DNA from 3 places in the Streptomyces sp. NBC_01264 genome. Region 1 is predicted to be linked to each of the others. Evidence: riboswitches for the same ligand, from Rfam matches in the RefSeq annotation. Region 1 holds a riboswitch; each other region holds the start of a gene.
The links. A riboswitch is a leader RNA that binds a small molecule or an ion and turns the genes downstream of it on or off. The one in region 1 is predicted to bind cobalamin.
Positions count from the first base shown of each region.

Region 2: another riboswitch for cobalamin. It lies ahead of nrdD (anaerobic ribonucleoside-triphosphate reductase); the one in region 1 lies ahead of OG435_RS30070 (ribonucleoside-diphosphate reductase subunit alpha).
Region 3: another riboswitch for cobalamin. It lies ahead of OG435_RS31160 (energy-coupling factor ABC transporter permease); the one in region 1 lies ahead of OG435_RS30070 (ribonucleoside-diphosphate reductase subunit alpha).

Region 1 covers NZ_JAPEOX010000001.1:6,397,340-6,401,935, forward strand. Annotated here, with positions in the region: gene OG435_RS30070 (ribonucleoside-diphosphate reductase subunit alpha) at 1-1,948, opposite strand, end outside; cobalamin riboswitch at 2,108-2,236, opposite strand; gene OG435_RS30075 (GNAT family N-acetyltransferase) at 2,303-2,800, opposite strand; gene OG435_RS30080 (YbdD/YjiX family protein) at 2,889-3,086, opposite strand; gene OG435_RS30085 (carbon starvation CstA family protein) at 3,083-4,596, opposite strand, start outside.
Region 2 covers NZ_JAPEOX010000002.1:1,355,629-1,360,224, forward strand. Annotated here, with positions in the region: gene OG435_RS39105 (ribonucleoside triphosphate reductase) at 1-964, opposite strand, end outside; gene OG435_RS39110 (IS110 family transposase) at 1,146-2,372, shown strand; gene nrdD (anaerobic ribonucleoside-triphosphate reductase) at 2,305-2,847, opposite strand; cobalamin riboswitch at 2,890-3,030, opposite strand; gene OG435_RS39120 (glycoside hydrolase family 71 protein) at 3,133-4,596, opposite strand, start outside.
Region 3 covers NZ_JAPEOX010000001.1:6,635,874-6,640,469, forward strand. Annotated here, with positions in the region: gene OG435_RS31145 (energy-coupling factor ABC transporter ATP-binding protein) at 1-772, opposite strand, end outside; gene cbiQ (cobalt ECF transporter T component CbiQ) at 769-1,518, opposite strand; gene OG435_RS31155 (energy-coupling factor ABC transporter substrate-binding protein) at 1,522-1,851, opposite strand; gene OG435_RS31160 (energy-coupling factor ABC transporter permease) at 1,860-2,555, opposite strand; cobalamin riboswitch at 2,585-2,778, opposite strand; gene OG435_RS31165 (flavodoxin family protein) at 3,030-3,761, shown strand; gene OG435_RS31170 (AMIN-like domain-containing (lipo)protein) at 3,794-4,318, opposite strand; gene OG435_RS31175 (SsgA family sporulation/cell division regulator) at 4,435-4,596, opposite strand, start outside.

The DNA of each region.
Region 1 (4,596 bases):
CGTTGACCTGGAGGAACTCCCCGCTCAGGGTCTCGCGCTTGAAGAGGTTGGAGACCTGCGGCTCGATGCACTCGTACACGCCCGCGATGGAGGCGATGGTCGCCGTCGGGGCGATGGCGAGGAGGAGCGAGTTGCGCATCCCGGACTTCGCGACGCGGGCGCGCAGCGCGTCCCAGCGCTCCGGCCAGTTCAGCTCCACGTCGTAGTGGTCGGGGTGCAGGACGCCGCGAGCGGTGCGGGTCTGCTCCCACGCGGGGAGCGGGCCGCTGCGCTCGGCCAGGTCGCACGAGGCCTCGTACGCCGCGAGCATGATGCGCTCGGAGAGCTTGGTGGACAGGGCCTTCGCCTCGGGGGAGTCGAAGGGCAGCTTCAGCTGGAAGAAGACGTCCTGCAGGCCCATCGCGCCCAGGCCCACCGGACGCCAGCGGGCGTTGGAGCGGCCGGCCTGCTCGGTCGGGTAGAAGTTGATGTCCACGACGCGGTCCAGGAAGGTGACCGCGGTGCGGACGGTCTCGTCCAGCCGCTCCCAGTCGATCTCGCTGGATTCGGCCAGGACGAAGGCGCCGAGGTTGACCGAGCCGAGGTTGCAGACGGCCGTCTCGCCGTCGTTGGTGACCTCGATGATCTCGGTGCAGAGGTTCGAGGAGTGGACGACGGTGCCCGGCTCGGCGGTCTGGTTCGCCGTGCGGTTGGAGGCGTCCTTGAAGGTCATCCAGCCCTGGCCGGTCTGCGCGAGGGTGCGCATCATCCGGCCGTACAGGTCGCGGGCGGGCATGGTCTTGCGGGCCAGGCCCGACTCCTCGGCCTTGCGGTACGCGGCGTCGAACGCGTCGCCCCACAGGTCGACCAGCTCGGGGACGTCGGCCGGGGAGAACAGCGACCAGTCGGCGTCGGCGTTCACGCGGCGCATGAACTCGTCCGGCACCCAGTGGGCCAGGTTCAGGTTGTGCGTGCGGCGCTGGTCCTCGCCGGTGTTGTCGCGGAGCTCCAGGAACTCCTCGATGTCCGCGTGCCAGGTCTCCAGGTAGACCGCGGCGGCGCCCTTGCGGCGGCCGCCCTGGTTCACGGCGGCGACGGAGGCGTCCAGCGTCTTCAGGAACGGCACGATGCCGTTGGAGTGGCCGTTCGTGCCGCGGATCAGCGAACCGCGGGCGCGGATGCGGGAGTACGAGAGGCCGATGCCGCCGGCGTGCTTCGACAGGCGCGCGACCTGGTGGTAGCGGTCGTAGATCGAGTCCAGCTCGTCCAGCGGGGAGTCCAGCAGGTAGCAGGAGGACATCTGCGGGTGCCGGGTGCCGGAGTTGAAGAGGGTGGGGGAGGAGGGGAGGTAGTCGAGGCGGCTCATCAGCCGGTAGAGCGAGGCCACTTCCTCGACGGCCTGCACGCTCTCGTTCTCGGCGAGGCCGCAGGCCACGCGCAGCATGAAGTACTGCGGGGTCTCGATGACCTGGCGGGTGATCGGGTGGCGCAGCAGGTAGCGGCTGTGCAGGGTGCGCAGGCCGAAGAAGCCGAAGCGGTCGTCGGCGCCCTCGGCGAGCGCGTGCGCGACCAGCGCGTCGAGCCGGCTCGCGTGCAGGCGTACGAAGTCGGCGGTGCGGTCGGCGATCAGGCCCTCACGGTGGCCGACCTCGACCGACTCGGAGAAGGAGGCGGAGCCCTGGCCGGCGGCCTCGTCGCGGACGGCCAGCGTCAGCAGGCGCGCGGCGAGGCGGGAGTAGGCCGGGTCCTCGGAGATCAGCCCGGCGGCCGCCTCGGTGGCGAGCGTACGGAGCTCCGCCTCGTCGGCGGCGGCGCTGCGGCCGCGCAGCGCTGCGGCGGCGACCCGGCCGGGGTCGGTGTCGGGCAGGTCGGCGGTCAGCTCGGTGAGCGTGCGCAGGAGCGCGGCCCCCGGACCCTCATAGGCGGACGGGTCGGACTCGGCGCGCGGTGCGGAAGGCGCGATGGTCACGGGGGGAGCTCTCCCTCGCTCGGCTCCGGGAACACCTTTGGTGCGGGGCGCGAGGGGGCGCACGTGGGGAGCGCGTGCCTGGCAGGGCTGTGCGCATGCGCCACGTGGCGTCCACCGGCCCAACCGCGAGGCCCGGACGTGTCTGCACCCGGTTCGGTCGAGCCGGGCGCACTGTCGACAGGTCCTCGGACTTGCGGATGCACCGAGCGAGTCGGTGCATTTCATACCGTTGCGGGACAGTTCCGGATTCTCACCGGATTCCCCTGCGACGACAGCGAGCATGAGCATACATGTGGGGGCCGGTCCTTGCGTGAGCCCCCACATGTTGTGTCGCTCCCCGAGGCGGTCCGTGACTTACAGCTCCAGGCGGTACGTGAGCAGGGGCAGGCCCGGAACCGGGTACCAGTCCCGCTCCGGTGTCCGCACGAAGCCCAGCCGGTCGTAGATCCGGTGCGCCCCGAGCATCTTCTCCGTGGTCGACAGCACCAGATGGCCCACGCCCTGCAGCTCCCGGGCGCGGCTCACGCAGGCCCGTACGAGGGCTTCGCCCGCGCCGCGGCCGCGGGCGGCGGGGGAGACGGCCAGCATCCGGAACTCCGCCTCGCCGGGGCCCGCGATATCGCACAGCGGGCTGCCGGGAGGGGCGAAGGTCACACCGCCGAGCAGCGTGCCCTCGTACTCCGCGACGAGCACCTCGCCGTCGGGGGCCCGGCCGGCGACATCGCGCAGCCGGCTCAGGTAGGGGTCGTCCTCGGCGAAGTCCAGCAGTCCGTCGTCGAGGTAGGCCCGTGCGGTGATCTCGCCGAGCTCTTCGTATTCGGCGGGCGCCGCCGTCCTGATGATGATGTCCATGGCACCGAGTGTGCGTCAGGGCGCGAAAAGAGGCCGCCGCGTTCCGTCGGGTGGACGGCGTACGCGGCGGCCTCGGGGACCCACGGGTTCAGCAGCAGCGGAACCCTTCGCGCGGATCGCCCTCGCGGGCGTCCGTACGGGCCCGTTCGAAGGCCCGGCGCGACTGGACCGGCGCGTCCGGATCGTGCGTACGGGCGTGGGCGACGTAGCGGTCGTAGGCCGCCTCGCCCGAGAACTCCCGTACGAAGAACCGGGCGCGGCCCAGCACGTGGCGCAGGCGCGTCACGCGGGTTCCCGTACGGAGTCCTGCACGCGCCCCCCGCCCGAGTCGAGGCCGGCGGCGGCGAGTTCCGCGCGCTCCTCGGCGGTGGGGATCAGCCCGGCCGGGGCGATCAGCTTGGACTCGGTCCACGGGACCTCGGCCATGGTGACCGACTCCGGCGTGCGGATGGCCTTGAGGCAGGTCCGGGCCGCGTCGACGAGCACGATGATGATCAGCAGGGCGAAGAACACCGACAGCACGCCGTCCACCGTGGCGTTGGTGACCACGGTGTGCATCTCGTCCATGTTCTTGGCGGGCTTGAGGACCGTGCCCGCGTCGATCCCGTCCTGGTAGACGTCCCGCTGCGCGAAGAAGCCGATCTTCGGGTTGTCGGAGAAGATCTTCTGGTAGCTGGCGGTGAGCGTGACGGCCAGGTCCCAGGCCAGCGGAACGCCCGTCACCCAGGCCCACTTGAGCCGGCCGGACTTGATCAGCAGGGTGGTGCAGACGGCCAGGGCGACCGCCGCGAGCAGCTGGTTCGCGATGCCGAACAGCGGGAAGAGCTGGTTGATGCCGCCCAGCGGGTCCTTGACGCCGACCCAGAGGAAGTAGCCCCAGCCGCCGACGACGACCGCGCTGGCGAACCAGACGCCCGGCTTCCAGCTGATGTCCTTGAAGGACTTGTGCACGTTGCCGAGGGAGTCCTGGAGCATGAAGCGGCCCACGCGGGTGCCGGCGTCCACGGTCGTCAGGATGAACAGGGCCTCGAACATGATCGCGAAGTGGTACCAGAATGCCTTCATCGATCCGCCGCCGATCACGGCCGAGAAGATCTCCGACATTCCGAGTGCGAAGGTCGGCGCGCCGCCCGTACGGGACAGCAGGCTGGTCTCCTCCACGTCCTTCGCGGCCTGGGTGAGGGCCTCGGGGGAGATGGCGAAGCCGAAGTTCGTGACCGCCTGCGAGGCCGTCTCGACGGTGGCGCCGACGACTCCGCCGGGGGAGTTGATGGCGAAGTACAGGCCGGGATCGATGATGCAGGCCGCGATGATCGCCATGATGGCGACGAAGGACTCGGTCAGCATCGCGCCGTACCCGATGACCCGGACCTGGGTCTCCTTCTGGATCATCTTCGGGGTGGTGCCCGAGGAGACCAGGGAGTGGAAGCCCGACAGGGCGCCGCAGGCGATGGTGATGAAGACGAAGGGGAACATCGAGCCGGCGAAGACAGGGCCGTCGCCGCGCGAGGCGAACTCGGTGACCGTCGGCATCTTCAGCGTCGGCATGGCGATGACCACGCCCACGGCCAGCAGCCCGATGGTGCCCACCTTCATGAAGGTGGAGAGGTAGTCGCGCGGGGCGAGCAGCATCCACACCGGCAGGACGGACGCCACGAAGCCGTAGGCGATCATCCAGATGACCAGCGTCTCCTTCTCCAGGGTGAAGGTGTCCGCCAGCGAGGACTCGGCGACCCAGCCGCCCGCGACGATGGCGAGCAGCAGCAGCGCGACACCGACGACGGAGACCTCGGTGA
Region 2 (4,596 bases), on a different contig from region 1:
GGAAGCGGGCCCGGTCCTCCTTGGCGAAGCGGTACGTCGTGCCCTCGGCGGGGGTGGCCTCCAGGTTGTAGAGGTGGCCGGTGGTCTCCTGGAAGTCGACCATCCGGGCCCGGACCCGGTCCAGGAGGCGGACCGCGAGGGCGTGGCCCTCGGGGGTGGTGATGTCGTGGGCGTCCGCGCTGAAGTTGCGGATCATCTCGTTGACGCCGTTGACCCCGATGGTGGAGAAATGGTTGCGCAGGGTGCCCAAGTACCGCTTGGTGTAGGGGAAGAGACCGCCGTCGATCAGGTCCTGAACGGTGATCCGCTTGAGTTCGAGGCTGTCCTTGGCGAGCTCGCACAGCCGGTCCACCTCGGCCAGCAGCCCTTCCTCGTCACCCGCGTGAACATGGCCGAGGCGGGCGCAGTTGAGGGTGACGACGCCCAGCGAGCCGGTCTGCTCGGCGCTGCCGAAGAGGCCGTTGCCGCGCTTGAGCAGCTCGGTCAGGTCGAGCTGGAGCCGGCAGCACATGGAGCGGATCATGTTCGGTTCGAGCTCGGAGTTGATGAAGTTCTGGAAGTACGGGAGCCCGTACTTGGCGGTCATCGCGAAGAGCCGCTCGGCGTTCTCGCTCTCCCAGGCGAAGTCCTTGGTGATGTTGTAGGTCGGGATGGGGAAGGTGAACACCCGGCCGGTGGCGTCCCCCTCCGTCATCACCTCGATGTACGCCCGGTTGATCATGTCCATCTCGGCCTGGAGCTCGCCGTAGGTGAAACCGGTCTCCTCCCCCGCGACCACCGGGACCTGCTCGCGCAGGTCCTCGGGGCAGATCCAGTCGAAGGTGAGGTTGGTGAAGGGGGTCTGGGTGCCCCAGCGCGAGGGCACGTTGAGGTTGTGCACGAGTTCCTGGACGCACTGCCTAATGGGACGTATCGGGTCGTAGAGACTTGATGTTGTAGCCGCCAGCAGGTGAGCACTTCCGATGCCGGAGCCGTTCGAGTTCTGTGGTCAGACCGTGCCCCTGCTGGTCGGCCGGGAGGCCATGACCGCTGATGGGATGGCGTGCCCGCCCACGGGCGTGAGCACTGGATCCATTAGGCCGCGTGCCGTGCCTTCCGCAGGCTGCTGTGCAACTGAACGAACGGATACGAGCGGGAGAGAACTGTTGCTGCTGATCGGTGACGACTGGGCCGAAGACCATCACGATGTCGAGGTCCAGGACGGGACGGGCCGCAAGCTGGCCGTCGCGACCCTGCCCGAGGGGGTGGAGGGCATCGCGAAACTGCACGCGCTCATCGCGAAGTACGGTGGCGCGGATGTGGACTCCGCCGAGGTGGTGGTGGGGATCGAGACCGATCGCGGCCCGTGGGTGCAGGCCCTGATCGCCTCCGGCTACCAGGTGTTCGCGATCAACCCGAGGCAGGTCAACCGGTTCAAGGAACGCTACGGAACCTCCGGCGCCAAGAGCGATAAAGGCGATGCGCACGCGCTGGCAGACATGGTCCGTATCGACCGTGACCAGTTGCGGCCCGTCGCTGGAGACAGCGAGCAGGCCCAGGCCGTGAAGGTCGTCGCCCGTGCCCACCAGACACTGATCTGGGAACGCACCCGCACCTTCCAGCGGCTGCGCAATACGCTGCGCGAGTACTTCCCCGCGGCCCTGGACGCCTACGCCGACTTGGCGCTGACCAGCACGGACGCACTGGAGCTGCTGATCAAGGCGCCCACGCCCGCCACCGCGGCGAAGCTGACGCGCCCCCAGATCACCGCGGTCCTGACCCGCCACCGCCGGCACAACCGGCCCCAGAAAGCCGCCACGATCCAGACCGCGCTGCGAGAAGAACACCTCGGTCTGCCCGAACCGGTGACCGCCGCCTACGCGGCCGCCGCGACAGCCCACGCGCGCCTGCTGATCAGTCTGAACGAGCAGATAGCCGAGCTCGAAAGGCAGGTGAAGGCACATTTTCTTGAGCACCCGGACGCTGAGATCTACCTCTCGATGCCCGGCATCGCGGAGATCACCGGCGCCCGGGTGCTCGCCGAGTTCGGGGACGACCCCACCCGCTACGACAACGCGAAGGCCCGCAAGAACTACGCCGGGACCAGCCCTATCACCCGGGCCTCCGGCAAGAGCCACACCGTCCAGGCCCGCTACGTCCGCAACAACCGCCTCGCCTCGGCCCTGCAACTCCAGGCGTTCTCCGCGCTGAACACCTCACCCGGCGCCCGCCGCTACTACGACAAGCAGCGCGCCCGCGACGCCGGCTACAACCCTGCCCTCCGCCAGGTCGGAAACCGCCTCGTCGGCATCCTCCACGGATGCCTCAAAACCCGCACCCACTACGACGAAGCAACCGCCTGGTCACACCACGCCCAGCTCTATCCCTCTTGACATGAAACGGCATGGGATGTCTGACCTGGTCGTACGTCAGCGCGTCGAGGCGGACGTAGGGGGCGAGGCAGGTGTCGAACGAGGAGAAGGCCTGGGCGCCCGCCCATTCGTTCTGCAGGGTGCCGAGGAAATTCACGATCTGCCCGACGGCCGAGGACAGGTGCCGGGGAGGTACGGAGTCGATCTGTCCGGGGACTCCGTTGAAGCCCTCGGTCAGCAGGGTGCGCAGGGACCAGCCGGCGCAGTAGCCGGAGAGCATGTCCAGGTCGTGGATGTGGAAGTCGCCCTCGCGGTGGGCGCGGGCCACGGCGTCGGGGTAGACCTGTTCCAGCCAGTAGTTGGCGGTGATCTTGCCGGCGGCGTTGAGGATGAGGCCGCCGAGCGAATAGCCCTGGTTGGCGTTGGCGTTCACCCGCCAGTCCCGGCGGTCCAGGTATTCGGTCACGGTCTCTACGGCGTCGACGACAGCAGTCACGGCGGCCCTCCCACGAGGCTCGGCACGGAAGATTGGCGGGCCGTCCGAAGGCCCGTGCCGGCAGGTGTCGGACTCGTCCGCCTGGGCGGATTCACCGTTGCGGGGCAGTCCCGGATTCCCACCGGGTTCCCTGTTGCCTCGGTCGGGGAGAGGCCCCGCCGAACCGGCAGAGTCAACACTACATATAGATGTGAGCCCGGGTAGCCACCACTACATATGGGGTGACGAAGGTCCCAGAGCAAGGGACTTCGGGCCCTGCCAGCTCACGCCGGAGCCTCCGCGGGCTCAGCTCCGGCCGCTGGTGGCGGCGTAGTACTGGAGGTCCTGGACCTCCACCGTGCGGTCCACCCGGTAGGGCAGCTCCACCCGGGCCCCGGTCCTGCCGTCCCGCACCACGGCCGCCGAGCCGGTGCCCGGAGCCAGGGGCAGCAGCCGGGAGTGCACCCCGGCCGGGGCCTCGTGCGCGTCCCCGGCCGCTCCCACGGACGTACGGATGCGCGCGGGCGCGGTCAGGAAGCTCAGCACCTCCACCGTGTCCCGGGCCGCGGCGCTGCCGCCCCGCAGCGACATCACGAGGGACTGGCCGCCGCTCGGGTCGGCGGCGGCGAACTGGGTGCGCGAGCTCAGGTACAGCGTGTCGCGGACGACCCTCGGCCAGCCGCCCGTCTTGAACCGCGTGAGGTAGTAGGAGGAAAGGTCCAGGTAGGCATGGCCGTTGTGCAGGGAGGGCGCGAACTGGCTGCCCTCGCTGTAGTCGTTCCAGGTGGTGAGCTGGACCCAGTCCGCCCCGTCCTCGATGGCCCGGTTCCATGTGGCGCGCAGGGTGGCGGTGTTGCCGGCCTCGTCGTAGATGCCCTGATTGGGCCGGGCGTCCTGGACCGATACGGGCTGCATCCAGATCTTGCCCGCGGCGTGGGCGCGCCGGACGTCGCGCGTGGAGCCCTCCTGGCCGACGTAACTGCGGCTGCCCCACTCGGAGAATCCGTAGCTGATGGGCTCGAACGCGCCGCTGTGCGCACCGAAGTCGAGGAGGAGCGGGACGAAGGCGGTACGGATGCCGTGCCGGGACTTCAGCACCTCCATCATCCGGGTCCACCAGGCGGCGCTCTTCTCCTCCGCCTTGAACGGCGAGACGACCAGCCGGCCGTCGGGCAGCCGGTGGGCGGCCGGGGCCTTGCCGAGGTCCGCGAGGAGGTCGGCGAGCACCGCCGGGTCGTCGGTGCCCAGGGAGGTCATGTCCGGCATCAGCATGACCTTGAAGGCCGGATCCACCGAACGGGCGGCTTCCATCAGGAGCTTGCAGCGCTCCAGGTTCTTCCCGGTCAGGGAGAGCAGGTCGAGGGTGAACCCGTCGAGGCCGGCGGCGCGGGCCGTGCGGACCTCCTGCTGGAGGTTGGCGAGCTCCCAGTTCCCCGCCTTGGGCGGGACGGGCAGCGGCCGGTCGCGCAGCAGGCCGCCGTAGCGCTCGTGCTTGCCGTTCTCGCCGTCCGGCTTCAGATAGTTGCGGGTGTAGTAGTCGGCGTCGGCGCTCGCGTTGTCCAGGGAGAGCGGGTACGGGGTGAAGTAGTGGGCGAAGACCAGCTTCTTGCCGGCGGCGCCGGAGCGCAGGGCGGCCGGCTGAGGCATGTCGAAGGGCAGCGGGCCGGAGGGGCGGACTCCGTCGCCCGTACCGGGCCCCGGGTCCTCGGGGTCCGGGGACGGACCGGCCGGGCTCTGCGGGGCGGTGGCGCCCGGGCCGCCGGCGGTGGG
Region 3 (4,596 bases), 240 kb from region 1:
CGTGGGCCCGCAATAGCGCGGCCACCGCCGGGGACCAGGCCGGGCGCAGCCCCGCCGAGGTGAGCAGGTCCGGGTCGGACAGGAGCGCCTCGGCCGGGCCGAAGCGGATGCCGGACGGGGTCAGGACCGCCGCGTCGTCGGCCCAGCGGACCGCCAGGTCCACGTCGTGGGTGGCCATCACCACCGTCGTGCCGGCGGCGCGCAGGCCCGCGAGGACGTCGAGGAGCCGCTCCTGGCCGTCCGGGTCCAGTCCGGCCGTCGGCTCGTCCAGGATCAGCACCCGCGGGGCCATCGCCACCGCCCCCGCGATCGCCGAGCGCTTGCGCTGGCCGTAGGAGAGCAGGTGGGTGGGGCGGTCGCGGAGCGCGGTGATGTCCAGGGCGGCCAGCGCCGCGTCCACGCGGGCGCGGACCTCCTCCGTGCGCAGGCCCAGGTTCATCGGGCCGAAGGACACGTCCTGTTCGACCGAGGCCGCGAACAGCTGGTCGTCGGGGTCCTGCACCACGAGCTGGACGGACGTGCGCAGCCGGGTCAGGCCGGCCCGGTCGTACGGGACCTGCGTGCCGTCGAGCCGCAGCGAGCCCGAGCCGGGCCGCAGGCCGCCGCTCAGCAGCCGCATCAGCGTGGTCTTGCCGCTGCCGTTGCGGCCCAGCAGGGCCAGCGCCCGGCCCGCCGCGATGGCGAAGTCGACGCCGGTCAGCACCTCGGGGCCGTCCTCGTAGGCGTAGCCCGCGCCGGACAGTTCCACCACCGGCTTCGGCGACGGGTTCACAGGAACATCTCCTTCAGGGTGAGGGTCAGGGTGATCAGGGCCGCCAGCAGCGCGGCGGTGGCCGTCAGGAAGCGCCACGACAGGGTCGCCTCCGGTACGAGGACCCGCAGCGCGCCGTCGTAGCCGCGTCCGGCCAGTCCCGCCTGGAGCTTGGCCGCGCGGTCGAAGGCCCGTACGAAGGAGGTGGCGGCGAGCCCGGCCAGGGAACGCCAGACCGCCGCCCGGCCGGTGTGCCCGAGCCGGGCCGCCTGGGCCCGGCGCACCTGGGCCATGGAGTCGAGCAGCAGGAAGCCGATCCGGTACATGACCAGGGCCACGTCCACCACCGGGGCCGGCACCCCGGCCCGGACCAGCCGGGGCAGTACGTCGGAGACCGGGGTGGTGAACGCGAACAGCAGCAGTCCGAGCGAGGCGGCCGAGGTGCGAAGCAGCAGTTCGGCAGCGAGCCGGGGGCCGTCGGGGGCCAGGGAGACCGGCCCCGCCGGGCCGCCGACCGCGAACAGCAGCGGCAGCGCCCCGGTGAAGCAGAAGCCGAGCGGGATCCGGAAGGCCCGCCAGAGCTGCCGGCCGGCCACCCCGGCCGGGCCGAGCAGCACGGCGAGGGTGGCGGCGGCCACCAGCGGCCCGCCCGGCCAGGGCGGCAGGCACACGGCGGTGACCGTCAGCCCGATCCCGAGCAGGGCCTTCTCCAGCGGGTGCCGGCCGCGCCAGCGACTGCTGTGCGCGGCCACGTCGATCGGCAGCACCGCCTAGGCCTCCGGGGCGGTGGCGGCAGTGGCGGCGGCCGCTCCCTGGCGGCGGCCCTTGCGGACGCCGAAGTAGTACGCGAGCACGCCCGCGCCCAGTGCCGCCTGCAGGGCGAACAGTGCGGACTCGATCTCGCCCGACGGGGGCTCGTACAGCGGGGAGAACCAGGGCTCGTAGTCCGGCTTCAGCTCGGTGATCGCCGTCTCGGCCTGCGCGTCGGCGCCGGCGAAGGGCTCCTCCTTGTGGTCGCCCATCCCCAGCGCGACCGGCAGCACGGCCAGCGCCGCCACCAGGAGCAGCAGCAGGCCGTTGATCTTCGTGTTCCGGGACATTCCGCTCATCAGGCCGCCGCCTTCTCTCCGGTACGGGTGGCGGTCAGCTTCGCGACGCCGAGGCGGACCAGGTCCGACTTGCTCGACGCCATCAGCAGCCGCATCACCAGGACGGTCAGCAGCCCCTCGCTCACGGCCAGCGGGATCTGCGTGACCGCGAAGATCCCCCCGAACTTCGCGAGGGAGCCGACGAACCCGGAGGCAGGGTCCGGGAAGGCCAGGGCGAGCTGCACGCTGGTGACGCAGTAGGTGACCAGGTCGGCGAAGAAGGCGCCGAAGAACACGGTGACCATCAGCGGGAGGTCGAACTTCCGCAGCAGCCGGTAGACGGCGTAGCCCGCCCAGGGGCCGGCGATGGCCATCGAGAAGACGTTGGCGCCGAGGGTGGTGAGCCCGCCGTGCGCCAGCAGCAGGGCCTGGAACAGCAGGGTGATCGTGCCCAGCACCGCCATGATCGGCGGCCGGAACAGGATCGCCCCGAGCCCGGTGCCCGTGGGGTGTGAGCAACTGCCCGTCACCGAAGGGATCTTCAGTGCGGACAGGACGAAGGTGAAGGCGCCGGACGCTCCGAGCAGCAGGGTGCTCTCCGGGTTGGACTTCACCTCGCGGGTGAGCGCGCGGACGCCGTGGACGACGAAGGGGGCGGACGCGGCGCCCCAGGCGACCGCGTGCAAAGGGGGCAGGAACCCCTCGGCTATATGCATGAGTAGGGAGACCTCTCCAGCACCTCGTGGATGGACAACGCGCCCCGGCCGGTCTCCTGGCTCACGGGTTGACGTCCATGCTCCGCCTTCCCGGGCAGCGCGGAACCTCCCGCGCAGCCCAGTGGCTTTCCCGCAGGAGTGGAGCCGGACTTCCCGATCACAGTGGCGAGGGCCGCACCGGTTTCCCACCGGTTTCCCGAACACCAAGGCCCGCTGACCCTAGTCGGACGCACGGACCGGTAACAACCCGCCCCAATCGCGCCGACCTCCGTCCGGATTCCGCTTCGTGGTGACGCTCCGTGACCGAGCTCGCGGTGTCGTCGCCAAGGGTGGTGACCGGAGGGGGAGTTCCGCATTTCGGAGACCGCCGGTGACCGGGCGATCCGCCGCACCCGGCCGTTCCGTACGGTCGCTGGGTGCCCGGACGGGTGCGGTCCGCTGGCGGGCCCGTCCCGGGGCGCCGAGGCTGGTGGGGTGACCGCCGAATCCGATGCCGCGCCCGCCTTCGACTACTCCGACCTCACCGCCGTCTACGTCAACTGCACGCTCAAGCGATCGCCCGAGCCCAGCAACACCGAGGGCCTGATCGGCAGGAGCCGCGCGGTGATGGAGGCGGCCGGGGTCCGGACCTCGCTCATCCGGGCCGTCGACCACGACATCGCCACCGGAGTCTGGCCCGACATGACCGACCACGGCTGGGAGAACGATCAGTGGCCGGTGCTCTACAGCCAGATCATGGACGCGGACATCCTCGTGCTGTGCGGCCCGATCTGGCTCGGGGACAACAGCTCGGTGATGAAGCAGGTCATCGAGCGGCTCTACGCCTGCTCGTCGATCCTGAACGACCAGGGCCAGTACGCCTATTACGGGCGCGTGGGCGGGGCGCTGATCACGGGCAACGAGGACGGCGTCAAACACTGCGCCATGAACATCCTCTACAGCCTCCAGCACCTCGGCTATGCGATCCCGCCGCAGGCCGACGCCGGATGGATCGGCGAGGCCGGACCCGGGCCCTCGTACCTGGACCCCGGATCCGGCGGCCCCGAGAACGATTTCACCAACCGGAACACGGCCTTCATGAGCTGGAACCTCATGCACCTGGCCGCCCTGCTCAAGCGGGCCGGCGGGATGCCGGCGCACGGAAACCAGCGCTCCCTGTGGGACGCGGGCTGCCGCTTCGACTTCCCGAACCCCGAGCACCGGTAGCCGCGCCCCGTCTCCCGCCGGCGCGTGCCTGCTCAGCAGACGTTCGGGTGCGCCACGTCCAGGACGAAGCGCTCCGGGGAGTGCAGCGTGGACGAGGTGTAGGCGGGCTTGGTGTCGAAGGCGGCGCCGAAGGTGACGTACCCCTCGTAGTCGCCGGTCAGGGCGAGGCCCTTCAGCTTGGGCAGGTAGATCTTGATGAGCTTGGGCCCGAGGTAGACGTTGCGGCCCGCCTCGTCGTGTCCGGCTGCGGGATGCAGGCGGATCTCCAGGAAGTACCGCCCGGCCAGCGGGACGGGCTTGCCGGACCCGTCGTAGACCAGCTCCGGGACGGGGGTGACGGTGACCTCGGGTACGTATCCCTGCAGGTCGATGACCACCCGGTCGTACGTGCAGTGCCCGCCCCAGCGGGCATTGACGACGAGCGGAGTGGCGGTGGCGGTGGTGGTGGGCGTTGCGGTCGTGGCTGCGGCGGAGGCCGGTGCGGCGAAGGCGAGCATGGCGGCGAGCAGTGCGCCCAACCCCAGTGCGGTGGCCTGCCGGCGGCGTGGACGGTTCATTGCGTCCCCTCGATTCCGAGAGACGGGGAACGGTGTCACCCGTGAAGACGCGCCCGGTACGGCAGCGGTTGCACCGGGTTCACCCGGTCCGGCGGGTCCCGCCCGTTGCGCCCGGTTCAGCTGGGCAGGAGGGCGTTCAGCTCGGCGTCGAGGTCGTAGTGCAGGTGTTCCTGGCCGCGCGGAACGAGCTCGGTCATCCGGCGGCACAGCGCGTGCACGTCCTTGGCCCGGGCGGACATCACGCAGGACTGCGTGCCGTTGCTGAAGGCGAAGAAGAC